Regions from separate parts of the Streptomyces sp. NPDC016677 genome, predicted to be linked through region 1. Evidence: predicted binding sites of a transcription regulator. Region 1 holds the regulator's gene; the other holds the start of a gene.
The links. Region 1 encodes HspR, which represses chaperone genes until heat shock. Its sites were predicted from a motif close to TTGAGNNNNNNNNNCTCAA; they were not measured.
Positions count from the first base shown of each region.

Region 1 (14,871 bases):
TCTCGCAGGGAACCGCAACGACTGCAAGGCGTGGGAGGAGTCCGGCGCCAAGGCCGCCGTCGGCAAGACGCTCACGGTTGCCGACGGCGGCTACCCGGGCACCGGACTCGTCGTCATCCCCCACCGCCGCGAACGCGGCCAGACCGAACTCCAGGACTGGAAAGAAGAGCACAACAAGTCCCACAAGCAGGTCCGGGCCCGGGTCGAGCACGTCTTCGCCCGCATGAAGACCTGGAAAATCCTCCGCGACTGCCGCCTCAAAGGCGACGGCGTCCACCACGCCATGCTCGGCATCGCACGGATGTACAACCTCGCACTCGCCGGATAGACCAGCGGGCCACGCCGCGGCCACCCACGCCTGAGGCGCCTCAAAGATCATTTACGGGACAGGTCTTAGCCGGTGACTGGGCTGCCGTTATGCTGCGCGCTTGCTCTGCGGCACGTTGGAGTGCTCGGGCCACCTGTTCGGCGTCGTCAGCACTCAGCAGGATCTCCTGTGTCCACAGGATCGAGAGCCTGATCGTTCCCTCGTGGAGGTGCACGGCTACGTCGACCTCTGTGCCGTCTCCGGCCGCGTCCCTGACGTTGTCAAGGCTCGGGTCGCTCACGAACGCGCTCATGTCCCGATGTTCCACAACGGGGCGTCGTGCCGGCTCGGTCGGTCGCTGATAAGGAGTTGGCGTAGTTCGCCGCGCTGAGTGCCGTTGAGGTTGAGTACCTCGGTGAGGTGGCGGAACGTCGTGTGTGTGACTCCGCGGGCGCGGGCTTCCGACTCGAACTCGTCGACCTGGCGGAGCACCGTATCGGCGTCGAGTGGCGCCGGTGCCTGGTTCTTCAACCACAGGGCCTTGTTGCGCTCGTAGTCGATCTCTGAGAAGCCGCAGATCTCGCGGCTGTGGGCCTCGGCCTCGTCCAGGGTCGTCGTTGCCGTGATGGCTCGGGCGAGGGTGTTGTGGCTCAGTGCCTCGTCCAGGTCGACTTCGTGGACACGCGGGCTTTCGTCCGTGAGCGGTACCGGTAGGCCGGCGTCGCGTACCTCGCAGACGCCGCGCGTTCCCCGTGCCGTCGCCGTGAGCATCCCCGTGGCTTCGGACGGGTGCCACTCCAGGATGTTGCCGACCGGGGCCACGTCCTCCGCCGTGAGGGTGTGGACGACAGGGCCCAGCATCGGACAGAGGTCCTGCGCCGACAGCTCGCCGTCGAGACCGGGCCCGGCGACCAGGAGCCGGACCGGGGCGTTCACCTGGCAGCACGCGGCAAGCGTCACCGCGTCGGCGAGCGGGCTCTTCAGGGTCGGTTCGTCGCCGCGGGCGAGGATGTCTCCGCCGACGTCCAGGAGGTCGATCGACTCGGGTGTGAAGTAGGCCAGCAGCTCTTTCAGTTGGCGTGTCACGCCCTCGACTCCGTGGGAGGGATCCAACAGGGCGAGTGTGTGTGGGAGTTCGGAAGCGAGGCGAGGGAGCGTCGATCCTGCCGGAGCGACTGGGCGGGCGGTCGCCGGTACTGACCACAGGGACGGGGTGAGGGCCTCCAGGCCGGTGAAGTCGTGCGCGCCGCGCGGGCCCGGTACCGGGTCGACCAACAGGCGGTCCCACGCGTACGTGAGGATCACCGCCTGGTCCTCGTCGCCGTACAGGGCGGCGTGAAGCACTGCGGCGGCGACTGCGTCGCCCCCTCCTCCTGCTGCGACGATCAACCGCGTCATGTGGTCAACATTACGGGTTCTGGTGTTCACCACTCACCCCATAGTGGCCGGAGGCCATAGCCACTTGGACGAGGAGGGAACGTGCCGCAGATCGATGCGGCGCAGCGGAAGTATCTCCAGATCGATCACCACATCCACGATCAGATCCTTCGGGGCGATCTGCGAGCGGGTGACGAGGTGTCGTCGGAGCGGCAGTTGGCGGCGGACTGGAAGGTGTGCCGTCCGACTGCGGCTCGTGCTCTGGAGGCGCTCCGTCGCCAGGGGCTCGTCGAGAAGCGGCAGGGCTCGGGGACCTACGTGCGCAGCAGGGAAGTCGACCGGCGCGCACGGGAGGTGTACGGCCGGACTCGTCGGGCCGGGGAGATCGACACGCCCGGCGATTACGCGGTAATCATGTCGGCCGGGTGGATGGTCGCACCGGACCAGGATGCCGGGCAGTGGGCGCGCAGGCTCACGGACCCCGGGCTGATTCAGGAGGGGACCCTGATGTACGTCGAGAACATGACCGGTCGGGCGAAGCGCCACTGAGGAAGAGGTCGCTGACCTGGAGTTGCAACCGGAGTCCGCCGTGCTGTTCGTCTAGGACAGGCAGGACCGGTCGTTGGAGTTAGCCGAGGCCACCTATCAGCCGCACCACTGGGCGTTCGAGCGGGGCTATCCGCTGGTGTGACAGGTCGGCGGACGGATCAGGGCACGCGCGGCAGCATGGCGGGGATGGCGGGGAGCTGGGGGGCGGATGGAAGCGCGTCGCTTCGGGTACGTCGGTGGTCCTCGCCACCGCCAACGACCACACCCGTGCCACGTCGAAGCGGCGCAGCCTCGACTGCGGCGGCGGCAAGGGGTGAGCGCGGAGGGCCTACCGGTTCAACCGCTTCCCCGGCGAGGAATCACCGTGGCTCGGGGCGATGACCCCGCGGGCGAGGAGTGGCATGTACGCGTGGAGTGGTTCTGGGACGAGAGCTTGCTCGGCGTGGAGGTGCACGGCCCCGGCTTCCCAGCGAGCGGGCGCATGCGCCGGCCGGACGCGAATGGCGCGACGGCCTGGAAGGCGAGAGCCGCGGTGTCCGGGAAGCCGTCCGCCGGGCCTTCTGGCGGGCATCCGGCACGTGGCGACTGACAACCGCGCACAGCAGAAAGGCCCGGGTCTCTGACCTGGGCCTTCTTCATGGAGCGGGTGACGAGAATCGAACTCGCGCTCTCAGCTTGGGAAGCTGATGTTCTACCATTAAACTACACCCGCGTAAGCAACGGACCGCCGGTCGAGCCGGTGTCCCGGTGCTCGCTTACTCTACCTCATGACAGGCTCCCGGTGTTCGTGCCGTGGGGCCTGTCGGTGTTCTGGGCGGGGCGGGCGGGAGGGGAGGACGGGGCTGCGGGGGGCCGGAGTTGGGGCGTACGGTGGGGGCCGCCGGAGAGGGTCGGGTGAGGCGGAGTGCCGCCTGGAGGGCCGTTCCTTTCATCCCGTACTGTGGCTTTTGTCGCCAGGTGGACCTGGTCAGACGCGGCTCTTGGGGAAGGGACTTGAAGGACTTGATGGAGCGCACCGTCGTCCGCTGTGCCGATGGGCACGTGTTCAGCACCTCTTCGTTCCCGATGCAGCAGGCCGAGCGGCTCGGTCCCGGGCGGCTCGTCCGGTGTCCGAGGTGTGCGCGGCTGCGCAGCGTCGTGCCGGTGAGTTACGAGAAGCGGTAGCAGCAGGAAGGCTCCGGGCGCGCGGAGTGGCCGATTGCGGTCGCTCCGCGCGCCTTGCGTATCCTCGGGGCGTGCTTCTCTCAGACAAGGACATCCGGGCCGAGATCGACGCCGGGCGGGTACGGATCGATCCCTACGACGATTCGATGGTGCAGCCGTCCAGTGTTGATGTGCGTCTCGACCGGTTCTTCCGGGTGTTCGAGAATCACCGGTACCCGCATATCGATCCGTCCGTCGAGCAGGTGGATCTGACGCGGCTGGTGGAACCCGAGGGGGACGAGCCGTTCATCCTGCATCCCGGTGAGTTCGTGCTGGCCAGCACGTACGAGGTGATCACGCTGCCCGATGATCTGGCCTCGCGGCTGGAGGGGAAGTCGTCGCTCGGGCGGCTCGGGCTCGTCACGCACTCCACCGCCGGGTTCATCGACCCCGGGTTCTCCGGGCACGTGACGCTGGAGCTGAGCAATCTGGCCACGCTGCCCATCAAGCTCTGGCCGGGCATGAAGATCGGGCAGCTGTGCATGTTCCGGCTCAGTTCGCCGGCCGAGCACCCGTACGGGAGTGAGCGGTACGGGTCGCGTTATCAGGGGCAGCGGGGGCCGACCGCCTCCCGGTCCTTCCTCAATTTCCATCGGACCCAGGTGTGAGTACGGACATAGGTATGAGTGACGTGCGGGAGAATCTCAGTTACGAGCAGTTCGGCGTCGCCGTGCGGGAGCTCGCGCAGGCCGTGGCGGACGACGGGTTCGAGCCCGACATCGTGCTGTCGATCGCGCGGGGCGGGGTGTTCGTGGCCGGCGGGCTCGCGTACGCGCTGGACTGCAAGAACATCCACCTGGTGAACGTGGAGTTCTACACGGGGGTGGGGACGACGCTGGAGATGCCGGTCATGCTGGCTCCCGTCCCGAACGCCATCGACTTCTCCGACAAGAAGGTCCTCATCGCCGACGACGTCGCCGACACGGGCAAGACGCTGAAGCTGGTGCGTGACTTCTGCCTCGACACCGTCGCCGAGGTGCGCAGCGCGGTGATCTACGAGAAGTCCCACTCGCTGGTGAAGTGCGAGTACGTGTGGAAGCGGACCGAGGACTGGATCAACTTCCCGTGGTCCGTCCAGCAGCCCGTGGTGCGGCGGAGCGGGCAGGTGCTCGACGCCTGAGCCGGGTGGGTCGGCGCCGCGTGTGCGAAGGGGCTCCCTCGGGATGAGGGAGCCCCTTCGCGTGTGTCCCGTGCGTCTCAGAACGTGCCCAGCTTCACGATCGACAGCAGGGCGATCAGCTGGATCGCGGAGGCGCCCAGTGCCTTCGGCCAGGGCAGGTCGTGGGAGCGGCGGACCATCAGGGTGAGCAGGGCCCCGGCCGCGACCCAGGTGATCCAGCCCAGGACCTGGACGAAGGGCGCGTCGCCGCCGGCGAACATGGCGACGATCAGGCGCGGCGCGTCCGTCAGCGACATGATCAGCATGGAGAGGCCGACCGTGGGCTGCCACGCCCCGTCGCCGCCGAGCTGGCGGGCGAGGGTGTGGGTGACCACGCCCAGGACGAAGGCGGAGAGGACCATGGCCACGGCCGTCACCAGGACGATCGGGATGGCGTTCGAGAGCGTCGCGTTGATCGCGTCCTCGCGGGCGCCGTCGAAGCCGAACACCGCGATCAGGCCGTAGACGAAGGTCACGACGAGGGCGGGGACCCACATCGTGTAGTCCCGCATCTGGAGGAAGGTCTGGTCGGGGCGGGTGACGATGCCCTTCAGCAGGTCCTTCCAGTGCAGGCGGGGGCCGATCGGGCCGGCGGGGGGCGCGGACGCCGTACCGGCGCGGTAGGTGTCGCCCTGGGTGTAGGGGTCCTCGCCGATCGAGAAGGCCTGGGTGTGGCCGGGGTTGTTGGCGGCGTACGGGTCGTGCGGGGCGGCGCCGGGCGGGCCGCCCTGCGGGTAGCCGCCGCCGTCGCCGAAGTACTCCGGCTCGCCGTGCCCGCCGGCCTGGGCGCCGTAGCCGCCGCCGTTCGCCTGCGGCCACTGGCCGCCGCCGGTGTACGGCGGCTGCTGCGGGGGGTACGGCTGCGGCGCCGGGGGATAGCCGTACGGCTGTCCCGGCGGCGTCTGCTGCCCGTGCGGGGGGTGTTGCGGTCGCGTCTGAGGAGCGCCGTTGTCCCGGCCGCGTCCGATCCTGAATCCAGCCACGCATCCGAACGTACCTGGTCCCGCACGGTGACGTGCCGGGCCCGGGGTTCTGGAGGCGGCTTTGCGGCCGAGCTGTGACATCCCTTACGGGTAGGGGACAGATCGGCCGGGGCGTCCCTTAGGGGGCGCTCAGTTGAGCGGTGTCTGAACAGATCGACGCCCCGTGTCATCGGACAACGGACACGGGGCGTCGAGGGGAGGCGGGGCCTACTTCACCGGTTCCGGCTCCGGGGCGGTCTCCGGGTCCGGGGCGCCCGTCGGGTCGGCCGGGGTCTTCACGGAGTCCAGGAGGAGCTGGGCGACGTCGACGACCTGGATCGACTCCTTCGCCTTGCCGTCGTTCTTCTTGCCGTTGACCGAGTCGGTGAGCATGACCAGGCAGAACGGGCAGGCCGTGGAGACGATGTCCGGGTTGACGGAGAGGGCCTCGTCGACGCGCTCGTTGTTGATGCGCTTGCCGATCCGCTCCTCCATCCACATCCGGGCGCCGCCCGCGCCGCAGCAGAAGCCCCGCTCCTTGTGGCGGTGCATCTCCTCGTTGCGGACGCCGGGGACGGCGGCGATGATCTCGCGCGGCGGCGTGTAGATCTTGTTGTGGCGGCCCAGGTAGCAGGGGTCGTGGTACGTGATGATGCCCTCGACCGGGGTGACGGGGGTCAGCCTGCCCTCGTCGACCAGGTGCTGGAGCAGCTGGGTGTGGTGGATGACCTCGTAGTCGCCGCCGAGCTGCGGGTACTCGTTGCCCAGGGTGTTGAGGCAGTGCGGGCAGGTGGCGACGATCTTCTTCGCCGACTTGGGCTTCTTGGTCTCCGGGGACTCGTCGTCCTCACCGAAGGCCATGTTCAGCGAGGCGACGTTCTCCATGCCCAGTTCCTGGAACAGCGGCTCGTTGCCCAGGCGGCGGGCGGAGTCGCCGGTGCACTTCTCGTCGCCGCCCATGATGGCGAACTTCACGCCCGCCATGTGGAGCAGCTCCGCGAAGGCCTTGGTGGTCTTCTTGGCACGGTCCTCCAGGGCGCCGGCGCAGCCGACCCAGTAGAGGTACTCGACCTCGGTGAGGTCCTCGATGTCCTTGCCGACGACCGGGACCTCGAAGTCGACCTCCTTGGTCCACTCCAGGCGCTGCTTCTTCGCCAGGCCCCAGGGGTTGCCCTTCTTCTCCAGGTTCTTGAGCATCGTGCCCGCCTCGGAGGGGAAGGAGGACTCGATCATCACCTGGTAGCGGCGCATGTCGACGATGTGGTCGACGTGCTCGATGTCGACCGGGCACTGCTCGACGCAGGCGCCGCAGGTGGTGCAGGACCACAGGACGTCCGGGTCGATGACGCCGCCCGCGGCGAAGCCGCTGCCGGATGCGGCTTCGAGGGTGCCGACCAGGGGGCGTTCGGCCTCCGCCAGCGCCGCCGCGGGGACGTCCTTCAGCTGCTCCTCGGACGCCTTCTCCTCGCCCTCCATCGTCTTGCCGCCGCCGGCCAGCAGGTACGGGGCCTTGGCGTGCGCGTGGTCGCGCAGGCTCATGATCAGGAGCTTGGGGGAGAGGGGCTTGCCGGTGTTCCAGGCCGGGCACTGGGACTGGCAGCGGCCGCACTCGGTGCAGGTGGAGAAGTCCAGCAGGCCCTTCCAGGAGAACTGCTCGACCTGGGAGACGCCGAAGACGTCGTCCTCGCCGGGGTCGGTGAAGTCGATCGGCTTGCCGCCCGACGTCATCGGCAGCAGGGCGCCCAGGGACGTGCCGCCGGCGGCGTCGCGCTTGAACCAGATGTTGGGGAAGGCCAGGAAGCGGTGCCAGGCCACACCCATGTCGGTCTTCAGGGCGACCGTGATCATCCAGATGAAGGAGGTCGCGATCTTCAGGCCGGCGAAGAAGTAGGTGAGGTTCTGGAGGGTGGAGAGATCCATGCCCTCCAGCCACGACACCACCGGGTACGAGATGAAGAAGGACGCCTCGTAGCTGTCCACGTGGTGCTGGGCACCTTCGAGGGCGTGCAGCATGAAGATGCAGACGCCGACGATGAGGATGACGGCCTCGACGAAGTACGCCTGGCCGAAGTTGGAGCCGGCGAAGCGGGACTTGCGGCCCGGCTTGCGCGGGTGGCTCAGCTGCCGGATGCCGATCAGGACGAGGATGCCGAGCACGGTCATCGTGCCGATGAACTCGACGAAGACGTTGTACGGCGCCCAGTCGCCCAGGACCGGCAGCAGCCAGTCGGCCTGGAAGAGCTGGCCGATGGCGTTGACGATGGTCAGCAGCAGCGAGAAGAAGCCCACCGCCACGAACCAGTGCGCGACGCCGACGACGCCCCAGCGGTTCATCCGGGTGTGGCCGAGGAACTCCCTGACCACCGTGAGGGTGCGCTGCGCGGGCTGGTCGGTCCGGGTGCCGGCCGGCACGGGCTGGCCCAGCCGCAGGTAGCGGACGATCTGGAGGACGGCGCGGGCGAAGAGTGCCACGCCGACCACGATCAGAACCAGCGACACGATGATCGCGGCGAGTTGCATTTGGGGGCTCCTCGGGCCTGCGAGGGTTTCGAGGGGGTGGGTGAGTGGTGAGCGGTGAGTCGGCGGTACTGGGTTACTGAGCGGTAGCTTATGCAGTCCGTTCGAGACTACCCCTATCCTCCGCCGCACTGTAGTCGGGCGTGTGGTGATCTGTGTCGCTGAGGCGACCCTGAGTGGTCCCCTGCCCTGCGCTCGGCGTCGCCACGCCGAGCCGGATGGGACATTCTTCGCATATCGTGATGTTCGGCGCGGCTCGCGGCCGTGCTCGTCCCCCGGTCGCCTCGCCGCTGCGGCCCCTCACCTGCACTGCGAGGCGCGGAAATTTTCCGTGCGGCAGACGCCCCGGGGTGACATCCGCGCAGGTCAGAGGATGATTGCGCGTAAGGAACGGATAAGAGTTGAGTCCGCCGGACTCAGGTCTGTTGACCCCGGGGGGACCGTCGTGCACACTTGAGCCTGTTCCACTCAAGTCAGCTGGAGGAATCAACCATGGCACGTGCGGTCGGCATCGACCTGGGCACGACTAACTCCGTCGTCAGCGTTCTGGAGGGCGGCGAGCCCACCGTCATCACCAACGCCGAGGGCGCCAGGACCACGCCGTCCGTCGTCGCCTTCGCCAAGAACGGTGAGGTGCTGGTCGGCGAGGTGGCCAAGCGTCAGGCGGTCACGAACGTCGACAGGACCATCCGGTCGGTCAAGCGCCACATGGGCACCGACTGGAAGATCAACCTGGACGGCAAGGACTTCAACCCCCAGCAGATCAGCGCCTTCGTGCTGCAGAAGCTGAAGCGGGACGCCGAGGCGTACCTGGGCGAGAAGGTGACCGACGCGGTCATCACCGTCCCGGCGTACTTCAACGACTCGGAGCGGCAGGCCACGAAGGAGGCCGGCGAGATCGCCGGTCTGAACGTGCTCCGCATCGTCAACGAGCCGACCGCCGCCGCCCTGGCGTACGGCCTCGACAAGGACGACCAGACGATCCTCGTCTTCGACCTCGGTGGCGGTACGTTCGACGTCTCGCTGCTGGAGATCGGCGACGGCGTCGTCGAGGTGAAGGCCACCAACGGTGACAACCACCTCGGTGGTGACGACTGGGACCAGCGCGTCGTCGACTACCTGGTGAAGCAGTTCCAGTCCGGTCACGGCGTGGACCTGAGCAAGGACAAGATGGCGCTCCAGCGCCTGCGCGAGGCCGCCGAGAAGGCGAAGATCGAGCTGTCCTCGTCCACCGAGACCTCGATCAACCTGCCCTACATCACGGCCTCCGCCGAGGGCCCGCTGCACCTGGACGAGAAGCTCACCCGCGCCCAGTTCCAGCAGCTGACCGCGGACCTGCTGGAGCGCTGCAAGACGCCGTTCCACAACGTGATCAAGGACGCGGGCATCCAGCTCAGCGAGATCGACCACGTCGTCCTCGTCGGTGGCTCCACCCGTATGCCGGCCGTCGCCGAGCTGGTCAAGGAGCTGACCGGCGGCAAGGACGCCAACAAGGGCGTCAACCCGGACGAGGTCGTCGCCATCGGCGCCGCCCTGCAGGCCGGTGTCCTCAAGGGCGAGGTCAAGGACGTCCTGCTGCTCGACGTCACCCCGCTGTCCCTCGGTATCGAGACCAAGGGCGGCATCATGACCAAGCTGATCGAGCGGAACACGACGATCCCGACCAAGCGGTCCGAGATCTTCACCACCGCCGAGGACAACCAGCCCTCCGTGCAGATCCAGGTCTACCAGGGCGAGCGCGAGATCGCGGCGTACAACAAGAAGCTCGGGATGTTCGAGCTGACCGGCCTGCCGCCGGCGCCCCGCGGCGTCCCGCAGATCGAGGTCTCCTTCGACATCGACGCCAACGGCATCATGCACGTGACCGCGAAGGACCTGGGCACGGGCAAGGAGCAGAAGATGACCGTCACCGGCGGCTCCTCGCTGCCGAAGGACGAGGTCGACCGGATGCGCCAGGAGGCCGAGCAGTACGCGGAGGAGGACCACCGCCGCCGCGAGGCCGCCGAGACCCGCAACCAGGGCGAGCAGCTCGTCTACCAGACGGAGAAGTTCCTCAAGGACAACGAGGACAAGGTCCCCGGTGACGTGAAGACGGAGGTGGAGACCGCCGTCGGCGAGCTGAAGGAGAAGCTCAAGGGCGAGGACATCGCCGAGATCCGCACCGCCACCGAGAAGGTCGCCGCCGTCTCGCAGAAGCTGGGCCAGGCCATGTACGCCGACGCCCAGGGCGCGCAGGCCGCCGGCGGCGAGGCTCCGGGCGCCGGTGCCGGTGCCGGGGCCGGCCAGTCCAAGGCCGACGACGACGTCGTCGACGCCGAGATCGTCGACGACGAGCGCAAGGACGGTGCCGCGTGACGGAGGAGACCCCGGGTTTTGACGAGAAGCCCGACGTCCCCTCCGGCGCCACCCCCGAAGACGCCGAGCCGAAGGCCGCCCCCTCCGCTCCGGAGGCGGGGGCGGCCCCGGCCGGGGACGCGAGCCAGGACGCGGGCCTGGTGGCCCAGCTGGACCAGGTGCGCACCGCGCTCAACGAGCGCACCGCGGACCTCCAGCGGCTCCAGGCCGAGTACCAGAACTACCGCCGCCGGGTCGAGCGGGACCGGGTCGCCGTGAAGGAGATCGCCGTGGCGAACCTCCTGAGCGAGCTGCTCCCGGTGCTCGACGACATCGGCCGCGCCCGCGAACACGGCGAACTCGTCGGCGGCTTCAAGTCGGTGGCGGAGTCGACCGAGGCGGTCGCGGCCAAGCTGGGCCTCCAGCAGTTCGGCAAGGAGGGCGAGCCCTTCGACCCGACGATCCACGAGGCCCTGATGCACAGTTACGCGCCGGACGTCACCGAGACGACCTGCGTGGCGATCCTGCAGCCCGGGTACCGGATCGGCGAGCGCACCATCCGCCCCGCGCGGGTGGCCGTGGCCGAGCCCCAGCCCGGGGCGCAGCCGGTCAAGCCGGCCGAGGAGAACGAGAAGGCGGCCGGCGCGGACCCCGCCGACGACAAGGAGAGCGGTGGCCCGGACGAGGGCTGAGCTTGTGAGCAGGAGGAAGGAGGGACGTCGGGGATGAGCACCAAGGACTTCATCGAGAAGGACTACTACAAGGTCCTCGGCGTCCCCAAGGACGCCACCGACGCCGAGATCAAGAAGGCGTACCGGAAGCTCGCCCGCGAGAACCACCCGGACGCCAACAAGGGCAACGCCAAGGCGGAGGAGCGGTTCAAGGAGATCTCCGAGGCCAACGACGTCCTCGGCGACCCCAAGAAGCGCAAGGAGTACGACGACGCCCGCGCGCTCTTCGGCAACGGGGGCTTCCGCCCCGGGCCCGGCGCGGGCGGCGGCACCTTCAACTTCGACCTGGGCGACCTCTTCGGCGGCGCCCAGGGCGGCGGGCAGGGGGCCGGCGGCTTCGGCGGCGGACTCGGTGACGTGTTCGGGGGCCTGTTCAACCGCGGGGCCGCGGGCGGCGCCCGGACCCAGCCCAGGCGCGGCCAGGACATCGAGTCCGAGGTCACCCTGAGCTTCACGGAGGCCATCGAGGGCGCCACGGTGCCGCTCAGGATGTCCTCGCAGGCGCCCTGCAAGGCGTGTTCGGGCACCGGCGACAAGAACGGCACCCCGCGGGTGTGCCCGACCTGTGTCGGCACCGGCCAGGTGACGCGGGGCTCGGGCGGCGGGTTCTCGCTGACCGACCCCTGCCCGGACTGCAAGGGCCGCGGTCTGATCGCGGAGGACCCCTGCGACGTCTGCAAGGGCTCCGGACGCGCCAAGTCGTCGCGGACCATGCAGGTCCGTATCCCGGCCGGGGTGTCGGACGGGCAGCGCATCCGGCTGCGCGGCAAGGGCACGCCGGGCGAGCGGGGCGGTCCGGCGGGCGACCTGTACGTGGTCGTGCACGTCAAGGACCACGCCGTCTTCGGGCGCAAGGGCGACAACCTCACGGTCACCGTCCCGGTGACGTACGCGGAGGCGGCGCTCGGCGGGGAGGTCCGGGTCCCGACCCTGGGCGGCCCGCCGGTCACGCTGAAGCTGCCGGCCGGCACGCCCAACGGGCGGACCATGCGCGCCCGCGGAAAGGGCGCGGTCCGCAAGGACGGCACCCGCGGGGACCTGTTGGTCACCGTCGAGGTGAGTGTTCCGAAGGATCTGAGTGGGAAGGCTCGTGAAGCGCTGGAGGCGTATCGCGAGGCGACCGCGGGTGAGGATCCGCGGGCGGAGCTGTTCCAGGCCGCGAAGGGAGCTTGATGGGGATGGACGGCCGTCGACGCAATCCGTATGAACTGACCGAGGACACCCCGGTCTACGTCATCTCGGTGGCGGCCCAGCTGTCCGGTCTGCATCCGCAGACCCTGCGTCAGTACGACCGTCTGGGCCTGGTCTCCCCGGACCGCACCGCCGGCCGGGGGCGCCGCTACTCGGCCCGGGACATCGAGCTGCTCCGTACGGTGCAGCAGTTGTCGCAGGACGAGGGCATCAACCTGGCCGGCATCAAGCGCATCATCGAACTGGAGAACCAGGTCGCGGCGTTGCAGGCCCGGGTGGCCGAGATGGAGGCCGCCCTGGACGGCGCCGCGGCGGCCATGCGCCAGCGCGAGGCGGCGGTCCACGCGTCGTACCGCCGGGACCTGGTCCCGTACCAGGAGGTCCAGCAGACCAGCGCGCTGGTGGTGTGGCGGCCGAAGGGGCGGCAGGCGTCGGACTGACGCCGCGTCCGCACGGAGAGAACCGAGAGAGGGGCCCGGAGACATCCGGGCCCCTCTCCTGTTTCCTGCCGGAGCTTTCCCGGCCGCGTTCTGTCCGCGCTTCTCCGCCCGCGCGGCCGGTCAGAGCCAGGAGTCCCAGATGCCGTACGCCTGCGACGTGGTGACGGCGTCGGCGCCGGACGCGTCGGTGCGGACGACACGGTAGTAGTAGAGGCCCAGCCGGTCCTCGTTGACCGTGGTGTCCATGAAGTAGGCGGCGTCGCCCGCCGTACCCCGCGTCAGGACGGTGTAGGAGGCGGTGGCCGGGTCCCAGCGCTCCACGCGGTAACCGGCGAACCGAGCGCAGTCACCGAGGCCCGAGGACTCGGAACAGCCCACGTACAGCTCCGGGTACTGGTCCTCGCGGACCGAGGTGCCGGTCCAGCCGGGCGGCCGGGTGTCGGGCAGGGTGACGGTGATGTCGGCCGTGCGGTAGGCGGCGGGACCGGCGTACGGGTCGATGAGTCCGGAACCGTCCGAGGCGGCCACCCGGTAGACGTGGGCGGCGCCGTCGGGCACCGTCGGGCAGTAGATCTCGGTGTCGCTCAGGGAACTCCCGGTCCAGCAGTTCTCCTCCCAGACCGTCTCCCCGGTGTCCGGGTCGGTGACGCCCTGCCAGACGTGGTACTTCTGCACGTCGTCGTCGGCGGGCGGGGTCCAGGTCAGGTGGACGCCGAGCGGGATGGTCTCGGCGGTCAGGTTCTCCACCGGGGCCGGTCGTTCGGTGTCCGGGGTGGTGGCGGTGGCGGCCGGACCGGGCTGCGAGTCGTGTCCCTGGGGGCCGGTCGTCACCACCCGGTACTCGTAGGTGGTCTCGGACCTGCCGGAGACGTCCCAGCAGACCCCGTTGACCTGCTTGCGGCCGGCGTACGCGGGAGCGTCCGAGTCCGACCAGGTCCCGTACGTCTGCGGCGCTTCCAGCGGCAGGTCGACCGCGTTGTTCGGCTTGCACAGGTCGACGGTGGTGCTCTCGCCGGTGGCCGGGTCGGTGCGGACGAGGCGGTAGGTGAGCAGCGGGCCGTCTCCGTCGTACGCCCACGGGTCGGTGCCGCTCCACTCGACCATCACGCCCTCGCCGAACGGCACGGCGGTGGTGCGGAAGGCGGGGATGGCCTCCGGGCGGGCGGCCATCTCCAGGGTGATCTCCGTGGGTGCGGCGGCGTTGCCCTTGGCGTCCACCGCGCGCACGGCGTAGCGGTAGGAACCGCTCACGGCGGCCAGTTGGCGCGGCACGATGTCGGTGCCGTCGGTGGTGCCCGGTACGGGCAGGGCGTCGAGCCAGCCGCCGGTCGCCGGGTCGTACTGGAGGACCTGGTAGGCGGTGGCGCCGTCGACGGGGGACCAGACCAGGTGCGGGACGCCGGAACGGTACTCGACGCGGGCGTCGGTGACGGCGGACGGCGGGGTCAGGTCGGAGGTGGTGAAGGTGGCGGCGGCCGAATAGGGCGACCAGTTGCCGACGGCGTCGCGGGCCCGGCCGCGGTAGGTGACCTTGGAGCCGTCGGCCGGTGTGCCGGTGTCGCAGAAGGCGCCCTTGGTTCCGGTGGCGACGGTCGTCCAGGCACCGGTGGCCGCGTCCCGCCGCTGGAGCTCGTACAGGGCGATGTCGGCGGCGTTGGCCGCGGTGGTGACCAGTTCCGGGGCCGCGTAGGGCTGGTCGGCCGGGCAGGCGTCCATCTCGACGAACGGTGCGGCGGGCGGGGTCTTGTCGACCGTGGTGACGCCCTGGTCGGCCGTCCCCGGCGACTCGTTGCCCGCCTTGTCGTAGGCGCGGACCTCGTAGTAGTACGTCGCGCCGGTCTTCGGGAGGGTGGTGTCCGTGTACGACGTCGAGGTGGTCGTGGCGAGCGGCTCGGTGGCGTACGAGGTGCCCTTCAGACGGCGGTGGACGCGGTAGCCGGCGAGGTCCATCTCCTTGTTCCTGGACCAGGTGATCTTCGCCTTGCCGGTGGCCGGGTCGTGGACGACGGCGGTGCCGGCCGGGGTGAGGGGCTTGACCTTGTCGACGGAGGCGGAGGTCCTCGGCGTGTAGGAGAACGTGACGTTCGCCTTGCCGGTCCAG
Region 1 covers NZ_JBVHEO010000005.1:395,466-410,336, forward strand. The annotation lists gene ACZ3IG_RS17985 (transposase) at 1-328, shown strand, start outside; gene ACZ3IG_RS17990 (hypothetical protein) at 369-620, opposite strand; gene ACZ3IG_RS17995 (DUF1152 domain-containing protein) at 617-1,705, opposite strand; partial or broken gene ACZ3IG_RS18000 (GntR family transcriptional regulator) at 1,787-2,375, shown strand; tRNA gene ACZ3IG_RS18005 (tRNA-Gly) at 2,872-2,945, opposite strand; gene dcd (dCTP deaminase) at 3,469-4,044, shown strand; gene ACZ3IG_RS18015 (phosphoribosyltransferase) at 4,059-4,556, shown strand; gene ACZ3IG_RS18020 (Yip1 family protein) at 4,634-5,659, opposite strand; gene ACZ3IG_RS18025 (heterodisulfide reductase-related iron-sulfur binding cluster) at 5,786-8,077, opposite strand; gene dnaK (molecular chaperone DnaK) at 8,567-10,429, shown strand; gene grpE (nucleotide exchange factor GrpE) at 10,426-11,100, shown strand; gene dnaJ (molecular chaperone DnaJ) at 11,134-12,312, shown strand; gene ACZ3IG_RS18045 (heat shock protein transcriptional repressor HspR) at 12,318-12,770, shown strand; gene ACZ3IG_RS18050 (PA14 domain-containing protein) at 12,891-14,871, opposite strand, start outside.

Region 2 (14,871 bases), on a different contig from region 1:
CGCCTCCCCGCTCGCGCACGGCGTCGAACTGGCGGCCCACGCGCTGCGCCGGACCTTCCGGCAGCACGGCACCGGACCGGCGGAGGCCTGGCTGGTCGTCGTCACCGACGGCCGCGGCAACATCCCGCTGCGCGCCAGCCACACCGGACGGCTGACCGGCACGGTGGCCGCCGCCGGTGTCGAGGACGCCGTCGAGGCCGCCGCCCGCATCGGCGCCATGGACCGCACGCGGCTGCACGTGGCCGTCGTCGACCCGGCCCGGGAACCCTACGGCGACCTGCCGTTCGTCCTCGCCGACAGCCTGGGGGCGACGGTCGTGGAGGGGCGGACCGGCGCGGGAGGCGACGATGAGCGCTGAGCCGCGGCAGCGGGCGCCGCGCTGGCTGACCGGGGCCGGTACCGCCGTACGCCGCACCGGACTGCCCGGCCAGCTGAAGGCCGCGGCCCGTAGGCCCGCCGTCGCCGTGTCCCACCTGCGCCGCGGTCAGGAACCGCCCTCCGGACTCGGCGGCACCGAGGCCCGCCCCGGCGCCCGCCTGGAGGACGGGTACGCCGTGCTGCGGGTCGTGCGCGGCGAGGGCGGCGGTGCCTTCGGGCAGGGCTACCGGCTGCGCGGCTGGTGCGGTGACCTGACCGTGACCTGCGCGCCCGGACCCACGCGGCTGGCCGCCCCCGGCATCACGCTCGCCGCCCTGCGGCAGCCCGACGGGGAGTACCCCACCGATGTGCTGCGCGGCATCCGGCACTGGTCGGCCAACCAGCCCGAACTGACGCGGTGGCTCAACTCGGTCCGCGCCCGGCACGGCGAAGCGCTGCGCCTCGTCGTCTGGGACGACACCGGCTTCGACCTGCCCTGGGAGCTGTTCTGGCTGCCCGAGGACGCGGCGCGCGCGCTGCCCGGCGGTCCGCTCGGCGCGCTGACCGTCGTCTCCCGCTGGACCACCGTGCGCGACCTCAGCCAGGACCTGCCCCGGGAGACCGGCGACTGCGCGGGACGGGTCCTCGGCTACCTCCACCAGGACATGGCCGACGACGGTCAGGTCTTCGCCCCGTACGCGCACCGGCTGCACCGGCGGATGACCCCGTTCCTGCACGACCTCGACACCCTGCCCGACGCCACCGGCCTGGTCTACTTCGGCTGCCACGGCACCTACGGCGACACCGTGCCCCGCCTCACCCTGGGCGACTTCTCCTGGGCCGAGCTGAACGAGGAGCCGATGGCCGTGCTGGGCCGGGACCGCTCCCTGGTCTGCCTCAACGCCTGCGACTCGGGGCGAGCGGTGAAGAACCGGGCGCAGGGCGAGGAGGAACTGCGCGGCTTCGCGGAGCTGTTCCTGCGCAAGGGCGCGGGCGGCTGCATCGTCACCGCCGGGAGGGTCGGTGACCAGGAGGCCCGCCGGCTCGTGCGGCAACTGGTGCGCGAGGTCGCCCGCCATCCGTACCGGCCCGTCCCGCAGACGCTGCGGTCCTTCCGCGCGGGCGCGCTCGCGGAGTTCGGGCCGACGGACCGGCTGCCCAGACGGCTCGACGACGACGGCCGACTGGACAGCGCCGGCCAGAAACGGGTCCTGCGGCTGCTGTACGCGTTCATGTTCCAGTTCTACGGCCATCCCCGGACCACGCTGCGGCTCACCGCCGCCGAGGGCCCGGACGCACGGGCCGGAGGGGGGCACGGCCGGTGAGCGGCGCGGAACGGCCCCTGATGATCGAACCCGTGGTGGCCTGGCCCCGGCGGGCGGAAGCGGGCTGCGACTACCTCGTCACCGTCGACCTGCGCGGCCCCCTCCCGGCCCCGGACGCCGCCCCGGACGACTGGCCCTACCCGGAGGAGGAGTTCACCTTCACCGTCACCCTGGACGGCTCCCCGCTGTTCGCCTGCGCGGCCCTCGGCGAACCCGGCGTCGTCCTGCACCGCTTCGGCGGTACGTACGGACCAGCCCGCTTCCGGGTCTCCGCCGGCCCTGACACCGGCCCGGCCTCGCTGTGGCTGACGGTCACCAATCAGTGGGGGGTGCCGGTCCGCAAGGCGGAGCTGCGGTCGGAGATATGCGCCGGCGAAGAGGCCCCCGACCGGGAGCGCGGGCAGGCCCCGCCCGTCCATGACGCCCCCCGGCCCCCCGCGCTGCGGCCCGCCCCTTCCCCGCCGTCACCGCACCGCCGGCCCGCCGCCGGGAAGCCCGTCCGGCGCACGGTGACGATCAGTTTCGCCGGCTTCAACCGGGCCTGGGCGGCCTGGATCGGAGACCGGCTGGAGCGGCGCGGGCTGCGGGTGGTGTACCTGCGCTGGGAGTCCCCTGCCGACGTCCCCCTGGTGGACCTGCTGCACGACCTGAAGCTGGCCGAGGGCCGTATTCTCATCGTCGTCAGTGAGTGGTACTTCCAGCTGGGCCCGCGCTCCCACGAGGAGTGGAACGAGGCGCTGCGCGAGGTCGTCGCCCCCGACCCGTCCCGCTTCGCCGCCGTCTCCGTCACCACCGCGGACCTCCCGTCGGCCGTCGCCGCGCTCCGGCCGTCGGGGCTGGTGGGCATCGACGCCGAGGAGGCCGAGCGACGGGTGCTGGCCCTGCTGGACCTGCCCACGGACCCGGCCCCCGGTCACGCCGACCATGCCCGGCACGGCCCCCGGTTCCCGGCGTCGCTCCCCAAGGCGTGGGGGAGCGTCCCACGCCGGAACAGCCGCTTCACCGGTCGTGAGACCCTGCTCACCGAGGTGTACGACGCGCTGCGGACCTCGGGTGTGGTGACGCTGTACGGCATGTCGGGCGTCGGCAAGACCCAGTTCGCCACGGAGTACGCGCACCGGTTCGGCTCCGAGTACGACGTGGTCTGGTGGGTCAACGCGGAAAGCCGGGTCACCTACCGTCGGCACCTCGCGGAACTGGCCCCCAGACTGGGCCTGCGGACGGGCCAGGGGTACGGCGAGCGGCTGCGCGCCGTCCGCGACTCCCTGCGCCGGGGCGAGCCGTACGCGCGCTGGCTGCTGATCCTGGACGGCGCGGACGAGCCGGACCAGATCCGGGGCATGGTCCCCGGCGGGCCGGGCCACGTGCTCATCACCTCCCGCAATCCGGCGTGGAGCGAGCACGACAGCCGCCTCCTGGAAGTGCCGGTCTACGCCCGTGACGAGTCGGTCGCCTTCATCCGGCGCCGCGCCCCGCGGCTGACCGAGCCGGAGGCGCACAGGCTGGCGGAGGCGCTGGAGGACCTGCCGCTGCTCCTCGACCAGACGGCCGGCTGGCTCGACGACTCCGACATGTCGGTGGAGGAGTACATCGGCCTGCTGGAGGAAGGGTCCCTCGACGACGCGGTGCGGGTGTCGGCGGACTTCCCGCTGGCCTTCCGGACCGCGTGGTCGATCCTGCTGAACAAGCTCCGCGAGACCGTCCCGGAGTCGGTCGACCTGCTGCGGCTGTGCACCTTCTTCGCCCCCGGTTACGTCCCCGTGTATCTGCTCCGGGACATGAGCCACGACGGCCTGCCGCCCTCCGTGGCCGAGCTGCTGACCGACCCCGGGCTGTGGGACAGGGCGGTCGGCCAGCTGCGGAGGTACTCCGTGGTCCGGGTCGAACCGCACGAGACGGACCCGGACCGCGAGATCTTCTACCTGCACCGCGTCGTCAGCCGGATCGTCCGCCAGAGCCTGCCCGCCGCGCAGAGGCGCCGACTGGTCGACGTCGTACGGCGGGCTCTGGCGGAGGCGGACCCCGGTCGGCCCTCGGTGCCCGCGCTGTGGCCCGACTACGCCGAGCTGGTGCCCCACCTCAAGCACGCCGACGTACTGGGCAGCGACGATCCGCAGGTCCAGCAGCTGGTGTTCAACTGCTTGCGTTACCTGTACCTCGCGGGCGAGCACGCGGCCGGCGTCACACTCGGCGAACACGCCATGCGTATCTGGCGGAACTCGCTCGGCGAGTCCCATCCCCTCATCTGGGAACTCACCTATCACTACGCCAACCTGCTGCGCGCCGCCGGCGACTACCACCGCACGACGCGGATCGAGCGGGCGGCCGTCCGGCAGCTCCAGGAGCAGCGCGGGGACCAGGACCCCACGCTGCTGCGCGCCCTCGGCGGACTCGCCGCGGACCTGCGCGGACTCGGCGACTACCTGGAGGCGCTGGAGGTGTCGGAGCGGGTCCTCGCGGCGTACCGGGGACAACTCGGCGACCAGGACACCCGCACGGTCAACGCGCGGAACAACGTGGCCGTCTCCCTGCGGCTGCTCGGCCGCTACGCGGCGGCCCGCGACGTCGACCTGCGCACGCTGGAGACACGCCGCGAACTGCTGGGGGAACGGCACCCGTGGACGCTCAACTCGGAACACGCGTACGCGGCCGATCTGCGCCTGCTGGGCCGCTTCACGGACGCGGCGTCCGTGCTGGCCAGAAGCCTGGACACCGCCCGTCGGGCACTCGGCGGCGACGCTCCCCAGACGCTGCGGGCGGCGCACAACTTCGCGATGTGCCGCTACGCCCTGGGCGACTTCGACACCGCGGCCCGGTACTTCGCGGACGCGCTGGAGCGCGCCGAGCACGTCCTGGGCGACCGGGACCCGCTGACGCTGATCCTCGCCGCCGGGCAGAGCTGCTTCGCACGGGAGCACGGCGACGCCGACCGGGCACGCGAGCTCAGCGAGTCCGTCGTCGCCGCCTACGAGGCGACCTTGCCGCCCGGCCACCCGTACGCCGTCGGGGCCCGGGCCAACCACGCGTTGACGCTGCTCCGCGCCGGGGAGACGGACGGTGCCCGGACCCTGGCCGGGGCGGCGCTGACCGACATGACGGCACGTGTCGGCCCCGACCACCCCTGGACGCTGGGCTGCGCGCTGAACGCGTCCGCGCTGTGCCACGCGGTCGGCGACGTCGAGCGGGCGGCCGGCCTGAGCGGAGACACCGTCGTCCGCGGCGAGGGGACGCTGGGCCCCGGCCACCCGCTCACCCTGTCCGCCCTCGTGGCCCACGCGGCCGATCTGCGCGCCCTCGGGCGGCGCGGGGAGGCGGAGGAGAGCGAGCGGCGCGCGCTGTCCGGCCTCGCCGCCACCCTGGGCCCCGGCCACCCGCTCACCGACTCCGCCGCCGCCCGCCGGCGCCCGTACTGGGACTTCGAACCCCAGACCACCTGACGGTCCCCGGACCACCTGACGGTCCCCGGACCACCTGACGGTCCCCGGACCACCACCTGGCGAATCCCAGACCACCTGACGGTCCCCGGACCACCTGGCGACCCGCCGCACGCGAAAGGGCCCGGCCCCGGAAAACCTCCGGAAGCCGGGCCCCGCGGGCGTCAGCCGATGCCGGCCGGCGTCAGTGCGTCACGCCTCGAACACCTCGCGCACCAGCTGCTCCTGCTCGGCCTGGTGCCGCTTCGCGGAACCGACGGCCGGGGACGAGGAGTGCGGACGCGAGATCCGGCGCAGGCGCTCGCCCGCCGGGATGTCCGCGCCGACCGCCAGGTCCAGGTGGTCGATCAGGTTGAGCGCGATGAACGGCCAGGCACCCTGGTTGGCCGGCTCCTCCTGGGCCCACAGGTACTTCTCGGCGTTCGGGTACTTGGCGATCTCCGCCTGGAGCTCGGCACCCGGCAGCGGGTACAGGCGCTCGATGCGGATGATGGCCGTGTCCGTCACCCCGCGCTTGGCGCGCTCGGCGATCAGGTCGTAGTAGACCTTGCCGGTGGTGAAGACGACCTTCTTCACCGCCGCCGCCTCGGCCGAGGTGTCGCCGATGACCGGCTGGAACTGGCCGGTGGTGAACTCCTCCGCCTTCGACGCGGCAGCCTTCAGGCGCAGCATCGACTTCGGGGTGAAGACGACCAGCGGCTTGTGGTGCGGGTTGTGCACCTGCCACCGCAGGAGGTGGAAGTAGTTCGCCGGGGAGGTCGGCATCGCGACCGTCATGTTGTTCTGCGCGCACAGCTGGAGGAACCGCTCGACGCGGGCCGAGGAGTGGTCCGGGCCCTGGCCCTCGTAGCCGTGCGGGAGGAGCAGGACCACACCGGAGGTCTGGTTCCACTTCTGCTCGGCGGCCGAGATGTACTCGTCGACGATGGTCTGCGCGCCGTTGACGAAGTCGCCGAACTGCGCCTCCCACATCACCAGCGCGTCGGGGCGGGCCAGCGAGTAGCCGTACTCGAAACCCATCGCCGCGTACTCGGAGAGCAGGGAGTTGTAGACGTTGAGCCGCGCCTGGTCCTCGGAGAGGTACTGCAGCGGGGTGTACTCGTCGCCCTTGGCGCGGTCGATGATCACCGCGTGCCGCTGGCCGAAGGTGCCGCGCTGCGAGTCCTGGCCGGCCAGCCGGACCGGGACGCCCTCCAGGAGGAGGGAGCCGATGGCGAGGGTCTCGCCCATGCCCCAGTCGATGGTGCCGTCCTCGACCATGGCCGCCCGGCGCTGGAGCTGCGGGAGCAGCCGCGGGTGGACGGTGACGTGGTCGGGGATGTTGACCTGGGACTCGGCGATCCGCTTGACGACCTCGCCGGTGACCGCGGTGTTCACGGCGACCGGGAAGGCGGCCTGCGGGTCGGAGGGCGCCACCGAGGCGGGCTGCGCGGCGGCCTCGCGGACCTCCGTGAAGACCTTCTCCAGCTGGCCCTGGTAGTCCTGGAGCGCCTGCTCGGCCTCTTCCAGGGTGATGTCGCCGCGACCGATGAGGGACTCGGTGTACAGCTTGCGCACCGAGCGCTTCTTGTCGATCAGGTCGTACATCAGCGGCTGGGTGAAGGCCGGGTTGTCCGACTCGTTGTGACCGCGGCGGCGGTAGCAGATGAGGTCGATCACCACGTCCTTGTTGAACGCCTGGCGGAACTCGAAGGCGAGGCGTGCGACGCGCACGACGGCCTCGGGGTCGTCGCCGTTCACGTGGAAGATCGGGGCCTCGATCATGCGGGCCACGTCCGTGGCGTACATGGACGAGCGCGAGGACTCCGGGGCGGCCGTGAAGCCGACCTGGTTGTTGATGACGATGTGGACCGTGCCGCCGGTGCGGTAGCCGCGCAGCTGCGACATGTTCAGGGTCTCGGCCACCACGCCCTGGCCCGCGAAGGCCGCGTCGCCGTGGATCGCCACCGGCAGCACGGTGAAGTCCGTGCCGCCCTTGTTGATGATGTCCTGCTTGGCGCGGGCGACGCCCTCCAGGACCGGGTCGACGGTCTCCAGGTGGGACGGGTTGGCGCAGAGGCTGACCTTGATCTGCTCGCCGTCGAGGCCGGTGAAGGTGCCCTCGGCGCCCAGGTGGTACTTGACGTCGCCGGAGCCGTGCATCGACTTCGGGTCGAGGTTGCCCTCGAACTCGCGGAAGATCTGCGCGTACGACTTGCCGACGATGTTGGCCAGCACGTTGAGGCGGCCGCGGTGGGCCATGCCGACGACGACCTCGTCGAGACGGCTCTCCGCCGCCGAGTCCAGGACCGCGTCGAGCAGCGGGATGACGGACTCGCCGCCCTCCAGACTGAACCGCTTCTGGCCGACGTACTTGGTCTGCAGGAAGGTCTCGAAGGCCTCCGCCGCGTTCAGCCGGCGCAGGATGCGCAGCTGCTCCTCGCGCTCGGGCTTGGCGTGGCCGCGCTCCACCCGGTCCTGGATCCACTTGCGCTGCTTGGGGTCCTGGATGTGCATGAACTCGATGCCGGTGGTGCGGCAGTACGAGTCGCGCAGCACGCCGAGGATGTCGCGCAGCTTCATCATCGACTTGCCGGCGAAGCCGCCGACGGCGAACTCGCGCTCCAGGTCCCACAGGGTGAGTCCGTGCTCGGTGATGTCCAGGTCGGGGTGCTTGCGCTGCTGGTACTCCAGCGGGTCGGTGTCGGCCATGACGTGGCCGCGGACCCGGTAGGAGTGGATCAGCTCGAAGACGCGGGCGGCCTTGGTGACGTCGTCGTCGTGGCTGGCGTCGATGTCCTTGAGCCAGCGGACCGGCTCGTAGGGGATGCGCAGCGCCTCGAAGATCTCGTCGTAGAAGTCGTTCTCGCCGAGGAGCAGGTTGGCGACCTGGCGGAGGAACTCGCCGGAGGCGGCGCCCTGGATCACCCGGTGGTCGTAGGTCGACGTGAGCGTCATGACCTTGGAGATGCCGAGCTTGTTCAGGGTGTCCTGGCTGGTGCCCTGGAACTCCGCCGGGTAGTCCATGGCGCCGACGCCCATGATCACCGACTGGCCGGGCATCAGGCGCGGCACCGAGTGGACGGTGCCGAGGCCGCCGGGGTTGGTCAGGGAGACCGTGACGCCGGTGAAGTCGGCCATCGTGAGCTTGTTCTCACGGGCGCGGCGGACGATGTCCTCGTAGGCCTGCCAGAACTCGAAGAAGTTCAGCGTCTCGGCCTTCTTGATCGCCGCGACGACCAGCTGGCGGTCGCCGTTGGGCTTGACCAGGTCGATGGCGAGACCGAGGTTGACGTGCTCCGGCTTGACCAGGGTGGGCTTGCCGTCCTTGGTCTGGAACGACCAGTTCATCGACGGCATGGCCTTGATGGCCTGCACCATCGCGTACCCGATGAGGTGCGTGAAGGAGATCTTCCCGCCGCGGGCGCGCTTGAGGTGGTTGTTGATGACGATGCGGTTGTCGAACAGCAGCTTCACCGGGACGGCGCGCACGGACGTGGCCGTGGGCATCTCCAGCGAGGCGTCCATGTTCTTGGCGACCGCGGCGGAGGGACCGCGCAGGGTGACCAGCTCGGGGCCCTCGGCGGCCTCCTTGGCCGGCGCGGCCTTGGCGGGCGCCGCCTTCGCGGCGGCCGGCTGCGCGGCGGCGGGCTTCGCCGCCGGGGCGGCGGGAGCGGCCTGGGCGGCGGGCTGCGCGGGGGCGGCCTGGGCGGCGGGCGTCTGCGCCGGGGCGGCCGGGGCCTTGGCGGGCGTCTGCGCGGTCTGCGCGGCCGGGGCGGGCTGAGCCGGTGCGGTGGTCTCCGCGGCCCCCGCGGCCGCGGTGCCCGACGCGGCCTGGGCGGCGGCCGCCCCCGGCTTGTAGTCGGCGAAGAAGTCCCACCAGGCTCGGTCGACCGAATTCGGGTCCTGGAGGTACTGCTGATAGATCTCGTCTACGAGCCACTCATTGGCACCGAAGGCCGCTGCGGGGTTCTTCCCCGCTTGGTCGGTGTCGGTCGAGATGCTCGAGTTACTGGGGGACTGTGGCGACACGGCGGCAACCGCCCTCTTCCGCTTCACAAGGTGATGGACAGCGGGAATAAAGGCTACGCCTCCAAGAGCGAGAAGGTCAGGCCGGGCCGGTCCATCGTCGCGTAAGTCACATCTGGGCGGGTGTTTCGGCGCTGGAAATGGCGGGAAAAAAGCGTGGTTCCGCGTCAACAGGGAACAGGAAAGCGGGCCCTGGCGCCCTTGCGGTCGCGGGCCTCCGCCTGATCACACGTGTCCACCAGCGTGAACATCCGTGGAACGAGTGGCTCTGATGAGCACCTTACGTCAACTCGGCGTGGTTGGCAGGCCCGGAAGAGTGACGAGGATGCGGCAGCCGCGCTCCGATTCGGCCACCCCGATCCGGCCGCCGTGCAGATCCACCGCCCAGCGGGCGATCGCCAGGCCCAGCCCGGTGCCGCCGTCGCTGCCGGGACCGTGCGGCCGGGTCACCGCGCCCCGGTTGAACCGTTCGAACACCCGGTGCCACTCCGACCGGGGGATGCCGGGCCCCTCGTCGATGATCTCCAGCTCCAGGGAGTCCGGCAGCTCGCCCTGGCGCGCCCGGACCGTCACCCGGCCGTGCGGCGGGCTGTGCTTGACCGCGTTGTCGATGAGGTTGGCGACCACCTGGTGGATGCGCTCGGGGTCGGCCAGCGCGGTCAGGTCCAGCGGGTCGACGTCGAGGTGCAGATGGACGTCGGTACGGGTGTGCGTGCCGGAGCCGGAGGCGATGCCCGCGCGGGCGGAGGCGACCATGTTGGCCTCCTTCAGCACCCCGGACAGGTACGGCCACACCTCGAAGCGCCGGGTGCGCAGCGGCACGACGCCGTTGTCCAGGCGGGAGAGGTCCAGCAGGGTCTCCACCAGCCGGCCGAGCCGCTCGGTCTGCCGCAGGGCCGTCAGCATGGTCTCCGGGTCGGCCTCGGTGACCCCGTCGACGATGTTCTCCAGCACGGCGCGCAGCCCCGCGATCGGGGTGCGCAGCTCGTGCGAGACGTTCGCCACCAGCTCCTTGCGCTGCCGGTCCTGGGCCTCCAGGTCGTCGGCCATGTGGTTGATCGTCTGGGCCAGGTCGCCCAGCTCGTCCCGGCGGTTCTCGCGCACCCGGCGGGTGTAGTCGCCGTGCGAGATGGACCGGGCGACGGCGTTCATCTCGTCCAGCGGCGCGGTCAGCGAGTGCGCCACGAACTGCGTGATCAGCAGCGTGGCGATCATCGAGAACACCGTGATGAAGCGCAGCTCCGTCTTGGTGTGCACCGCTATCACCGACAGGCCGGTGGTGATCAGCACCGAGGTGACGACCAGCGCGCCGAGCTTGGTCTTGATCGAGAACGGGCGCACGCCGCCCCAGGGTTCCCCGGTGCCGGTGCCGGTGCCGGTGCTCCGGGGGCCGGGGCTCCGCCGTACGGCCTGCCGCCCCGCGCTCATGGCGTCGGTGTCTCCAGCGCGTAGCCCACCCCGTGCACGGTGCGGATGCGCTCGGCGCCGATCTTCCGGCGCAGTGCCTTGATGTGGCTGTCGACGGTCCGGGTCCCGGAGGCGTCCGCCCAGTCCCACACCTCGGCGAGCAACTGCTCGCGGGAGAGCACCGCGCGCGGCGTGTTCGCCAGGCACACCAGCAGGTCGAACTCGGTCGGCGTGAGGTGCACGTCCTCGCTGCGCACCCGCACCCGGCGCTGCGCGTGGTCGATCTCCAGTTCGCCCAGGCGCAGGATGCCGCTGCGCGGCGTGGAGGCGGCGACCACGGCCCGCTCCACCCGGCGCAGCAGCACGTGCACCCGCGCGGCCAGTTCGCGCATCGAGAACGGCTTGGTCATGTAGTCGTCGGCGCCGACGCCGAGCCCGACCAGCATGTCCGTCTCGTCGTCGCGGGCGGTGAGCATCAGCACCGGCACCGGGCGCTGGGCCTGGACCCGGCGGCAGACCTCCAGGCCGTCGAAGCCGGGCAGCATGATGTCGAGGATGAGCAGGTCGGGCTGCCAGGCCTCGGCCGTGTCGACGGCGGCCGGGCCGTCGCCCGCCGTCTGCACCAGGAAGCCCTCGGCGCGCAGGCGGGTCGCGATGGCGTCCACGATCGTCTGGTCGTCCTCCACCACCAGCACCCGGCGCTGCGCGCCCTGCGTAGCCGTCGCCGCGCCGTTGTGGGAGGTGTGTGTCTGCTCCATCGCCCGCCCCTGAGGTGTGCTTTGCGGAATCCGTGGGGTGATCCCATGACTGCGATCGACGCTTGAATGATCCGCGTCAGAGCAGCAGCGTACGGGGAGTCACCGGGCCTTTGCTATCCAGGCCCGACGCCGATGTGCACGACGTCCGGAACGCCCCGGGCAACGGGGATCTCTTCGGTACGCACCTGCTGGAACCCGGCATTACGCAAGGTTTCTTCGAAATGCGGGGAGGGCTGGGCGGACCATACGGCGAGTACTCCGCCGGGCCTCAACAGCCTTGCGCAGAGCGCGAGTCCGGACGTTCCGTAGAGGCTGTGATTGCCCTCGGTGACGGTCCAGTCGGGGCCGTTGTCGATGTCGAGGCAGAGGGCGTCGTAGGTCGCCGGCTGTGTGGCGGAAGTCTCATTGACGTACGTGACGAGGTCCGCTTCGACGATCTCCGTGCGGGGGTCCGCGAGTGCCTCGCGGGTCAGCCCGGACAGGGGTCCGCCGTCCCGGTGCCAGTCGATGACGGCCGGTTCGCGCTCGACCACCGTGATCCGCCCCCAGCGGGGGTCCGCGGCGGCGTGGGCGAGGGAGAAGCCGACGCCCAGACCGCCGATCAGCACGCGGGGTTCCGGGCGGCCGGCGGGGAGCGCGGCCAGCGCCGCGTCGACGAGCAGGCGCTCCGAGCGGCCGTCGGAGGTGTCCATCAGGAAGCAGCCGTTGGCGATGATCTGGAGCAGTGCGCCGTGTCTGCGCAGCACGACCTCGCCGTAGGGGCCCTCACGACGGTCCAGGACTTCGGGAATTTCGTGAACGGACATCCCGTCATCCTGACACCCGGTCCGTGACGGCCCCCCATCCGCCGGGCCTCCGGGCGGTGATCGCCGAGAGCGAACACGCGGCAGGGAACATTCTCTGGCTCCCGGGCATTGAGTCGGTGTAGTTGAGTGAAGCCAACTCAACTTGACTGCCGAAGGGGAGATCATGGCTGCTGAGTCCACGCCGTTCACACCGCTCGCCCTGCCCGTGCTGCCGCTCGACGACGAGGTCGTGCTGCCCGGGATGGTGGTCCCGCTCGACCTGAACGACTCCGAGGTCCGCGCCGCGGTCGAGGCCGCCCAGGCCGCCGCCCGTTCCCAACCCGGCAAGCCGAAGGTCCTGCTGGTGCCCCGCGTCGACGGCACCTACGCGAGCACCGGCGTGCTCGGCACCGTCGAGCAGGTCGGCCGGCTGGCCGACGGCGACCCCGGCGCGCTGATCCGCGGCCGGGCCCGGGTGAGGATCGGCGCCGGCACCACCGGCCCCGGCGCCGCGCTGTGGGTCGAGGGGACCAGGATCGACGAGACCGTGCCCGACCCGCTGCCGGGCCAGGTGGCCGAACTGGTCAAGGAGTACAAGGCGCTCGCCACCGCCTGGCTGCGCAAGCGCGGCGCCTGGCAGGTGGTGGACCGCGTCCAGGCGATCGAGGACGTCGCCGCGCTCGCCGACAACTCCGGCTACTCGCCGTTCCTGACCACCGCCCAGAAGACCGAACTCCTGGAGACCGCCGACCCGGTCGCCCGCCTCAAGCTCGCCACCGCGCAGCTGCGCGACCACCTCGCCGAGCAGGACGTCGCCGAGACCATCGCCAAGGACGTCCAGGAGGGCGTCGACAAGCAGCAGCGCGAGTTCCTGCTGCGCCGCCAGCTCGAAGCGGTCCGCAAGGAGTTGCGCGAGCTGAACGGCGAACAGGACGGCGAGGAGTCCGACGACTACCGCGCCCGCGTCGAGGCCGCCGACCTGCCCGAGAAGGTCCGCGAGGCCGCCCTCAAGGAGGTCGACAAGCTGGAGCGGGCCAGCGACCAGTCCCCGGAGGGCTCCTGGATCCGCACCTGGCTCGACACGGTCCTGGAGATGCCGTGGAACGAGCGCACCGAGGACGCCTACGACATCCAGGGCGCCCAGGCGGTCCTGGACGCCGAGCACGCGGGTCTGAAGGACGTCAAGGAGCGCATCACCGAGTACCTGGCCGTCCGCAAGCGGCGTACTGACCGGGGTCTCGGCGTCATCGGCGGCCGGCGCGGCGGGGCCGTCCTGGCCCTGGTCGGCCCGCCCGGTGTCGGCAAGACCAGCCTCGGTGAGTCCGTCGCCCACGCGATGGGCCGCAAGTTCGTCCGCGTCGCCCTCGGCGGCGTCCGCGACGAGGCCGAGATCCGCGGCCACCGCCGTACGTATGTCGGCGCGCTGCCCGGCCGGATCGTGCGGGCGGTCAAGGAGGCCGGGTCGATGAACCCGGTGGTCCTGCTGGACGAGATCGACAAGGTGGGGTCCGACTTCCGGGGCGACCCGGCCGCCGCCCTGCTCGAAGTGCTCGACCCGGCCCAGAACCACACCTTCCGCGACCACTACCTGGAGGTCGAACTCGACCTCTCCGACGTCGTCTTCCTCGCCACCGCCAACGTCCTGGAGGCGATCCCGGAGGCCCTGCTCGACCGTATGGAGCTGGTCCGCCTGGACGGCTACACCGAGGACGAGAAGGTCGTCATCGCCCGCGACCACCTGCTCCCGCGCCAGCTGGACCGGGCCGGGCTGGACAAGGACGAGGTGACCATCGACGAGGGCGCGCTGCGCAGGCTGGCCGGGGAGTACACCCGGGAGGCGGGCGTGCGCACCCTGGAGCGGTCGATCGCCCGGCTGCTGCGCAAGGTGGCCGCCCAGCACGAACTGGGCGAGCGGGAGCTGCCGTTCACCATCGGCGCCGACGACCTGCGCGCGCTGATCGGCAGGCCGCACCACGTGCCCGAGTCCGCCCAGGACCCGGCCGAGCGCCGCACCTCGGTGCCGGGCGTGGCGACGGGCCTCGCGGTCACGGGGGCCGGCGGCGACGTCCTCTACGTCGAGGCGTCCCTCGCCGACCCGGAGACGGGCGCGGCGGGGCTGACCCTGACCGGGCAGCTCGGTGACGTGATGAAGGAGTCCGCGCAGATCGCCCTGAGCTTCCTGCGCTCCCACGGCGCCGAACTGGAGCTGCCGGTGGCCGACCTGAAGGACCGGGGCGTGCACATCCACTTCCCGGCGGGCGCGGTCCCCAAGGACGGCCCGAGCGCGGGCGTGACGATGACCACGGCCCTCGCCTCCCTCCTGTCCGGCCGGCTGGTCCGCACCGACGTGGCGATGACCGGCGAGGTCTCGCTGACCGGGCGGGTGCTGCCGATCGGCGGGGTGAAGCAGAAGCTGCTCGCCGCCCACCGCGCCGGGGTCACCACGGTGATCATCCCCAAGCGCAACGAGCCCGACCTGGACGACGTCCCGGCCGAGATCCTGGACAAGCTCGACGTCCACACCGTCTCGGACGTCCGCCAGGTCCTGGAGCTGGCGCTGACGCCCGCGACCAGCGAGGTGCCGGTCGCGGCGTGACGCGGTGCCGCGGGGCCCCCGGTGAGCGGTCACCGGGGGCCCTGGCGCGTCAGCCGTTGGCGAGCGCGACCACCCGGTCCAGCGCGCCGTTGAACCTGTTGTGGTCGCCCACGGTCGGCCCGGACGACGTGTACTGCCACATCGTGTAGTACGGCCATCCGGCCGGCAGTGTCCCCACCGCGGAGGCGTACCGGGCCACCC
Region 2 covers NZ_JBVHEO010000003.1:614,180-629,050, forward strand. The annotation lists gene ACZ3IG_RS12550 (magnesium chelatase) at 1-358, shown strand, start outside; gene ACZ3IG_RS12555 (CHAT domain-containing protein) at 348-1,682, shown strand; gene fxsT (FxSxx-COOH system tetratricopeptide repeat protein) at 1,703-5,119, shown strand; gene ACZ3IG_RS12565 (multifunctional oxoglutarate decarboxylase/oxoglutarate dehydrogenase thiamine pyrophosphate-binding subunit/dihydrolipoyllysine-residue succinyltransferase subunit) at 5,309-9,127, opposite strand; gene ACZ3IG_RS12570 (HAMP domain-containing sensor histidine kinase) at 9,410-10,552, opposite strand; gene ACZ3IG_RS12575 (response regulator transcription factor) at 10,549-11,289, opposite strand; gene ACZ3IG_RS12580 (spermidine synthase family protein) at 11,403-12,095, opposite strand; gene lon (endopeptidase La) at 12,259-14,670, shown strand; gene ACZ3IG_RS12590 (lysozyme) at 14,720-14,871, opposite strand, start outside.
Region 2: a site for HspR is predicted at 12,218-12,236, ahead of lon (endopeptidase La). Genes of this name have one in related genera too.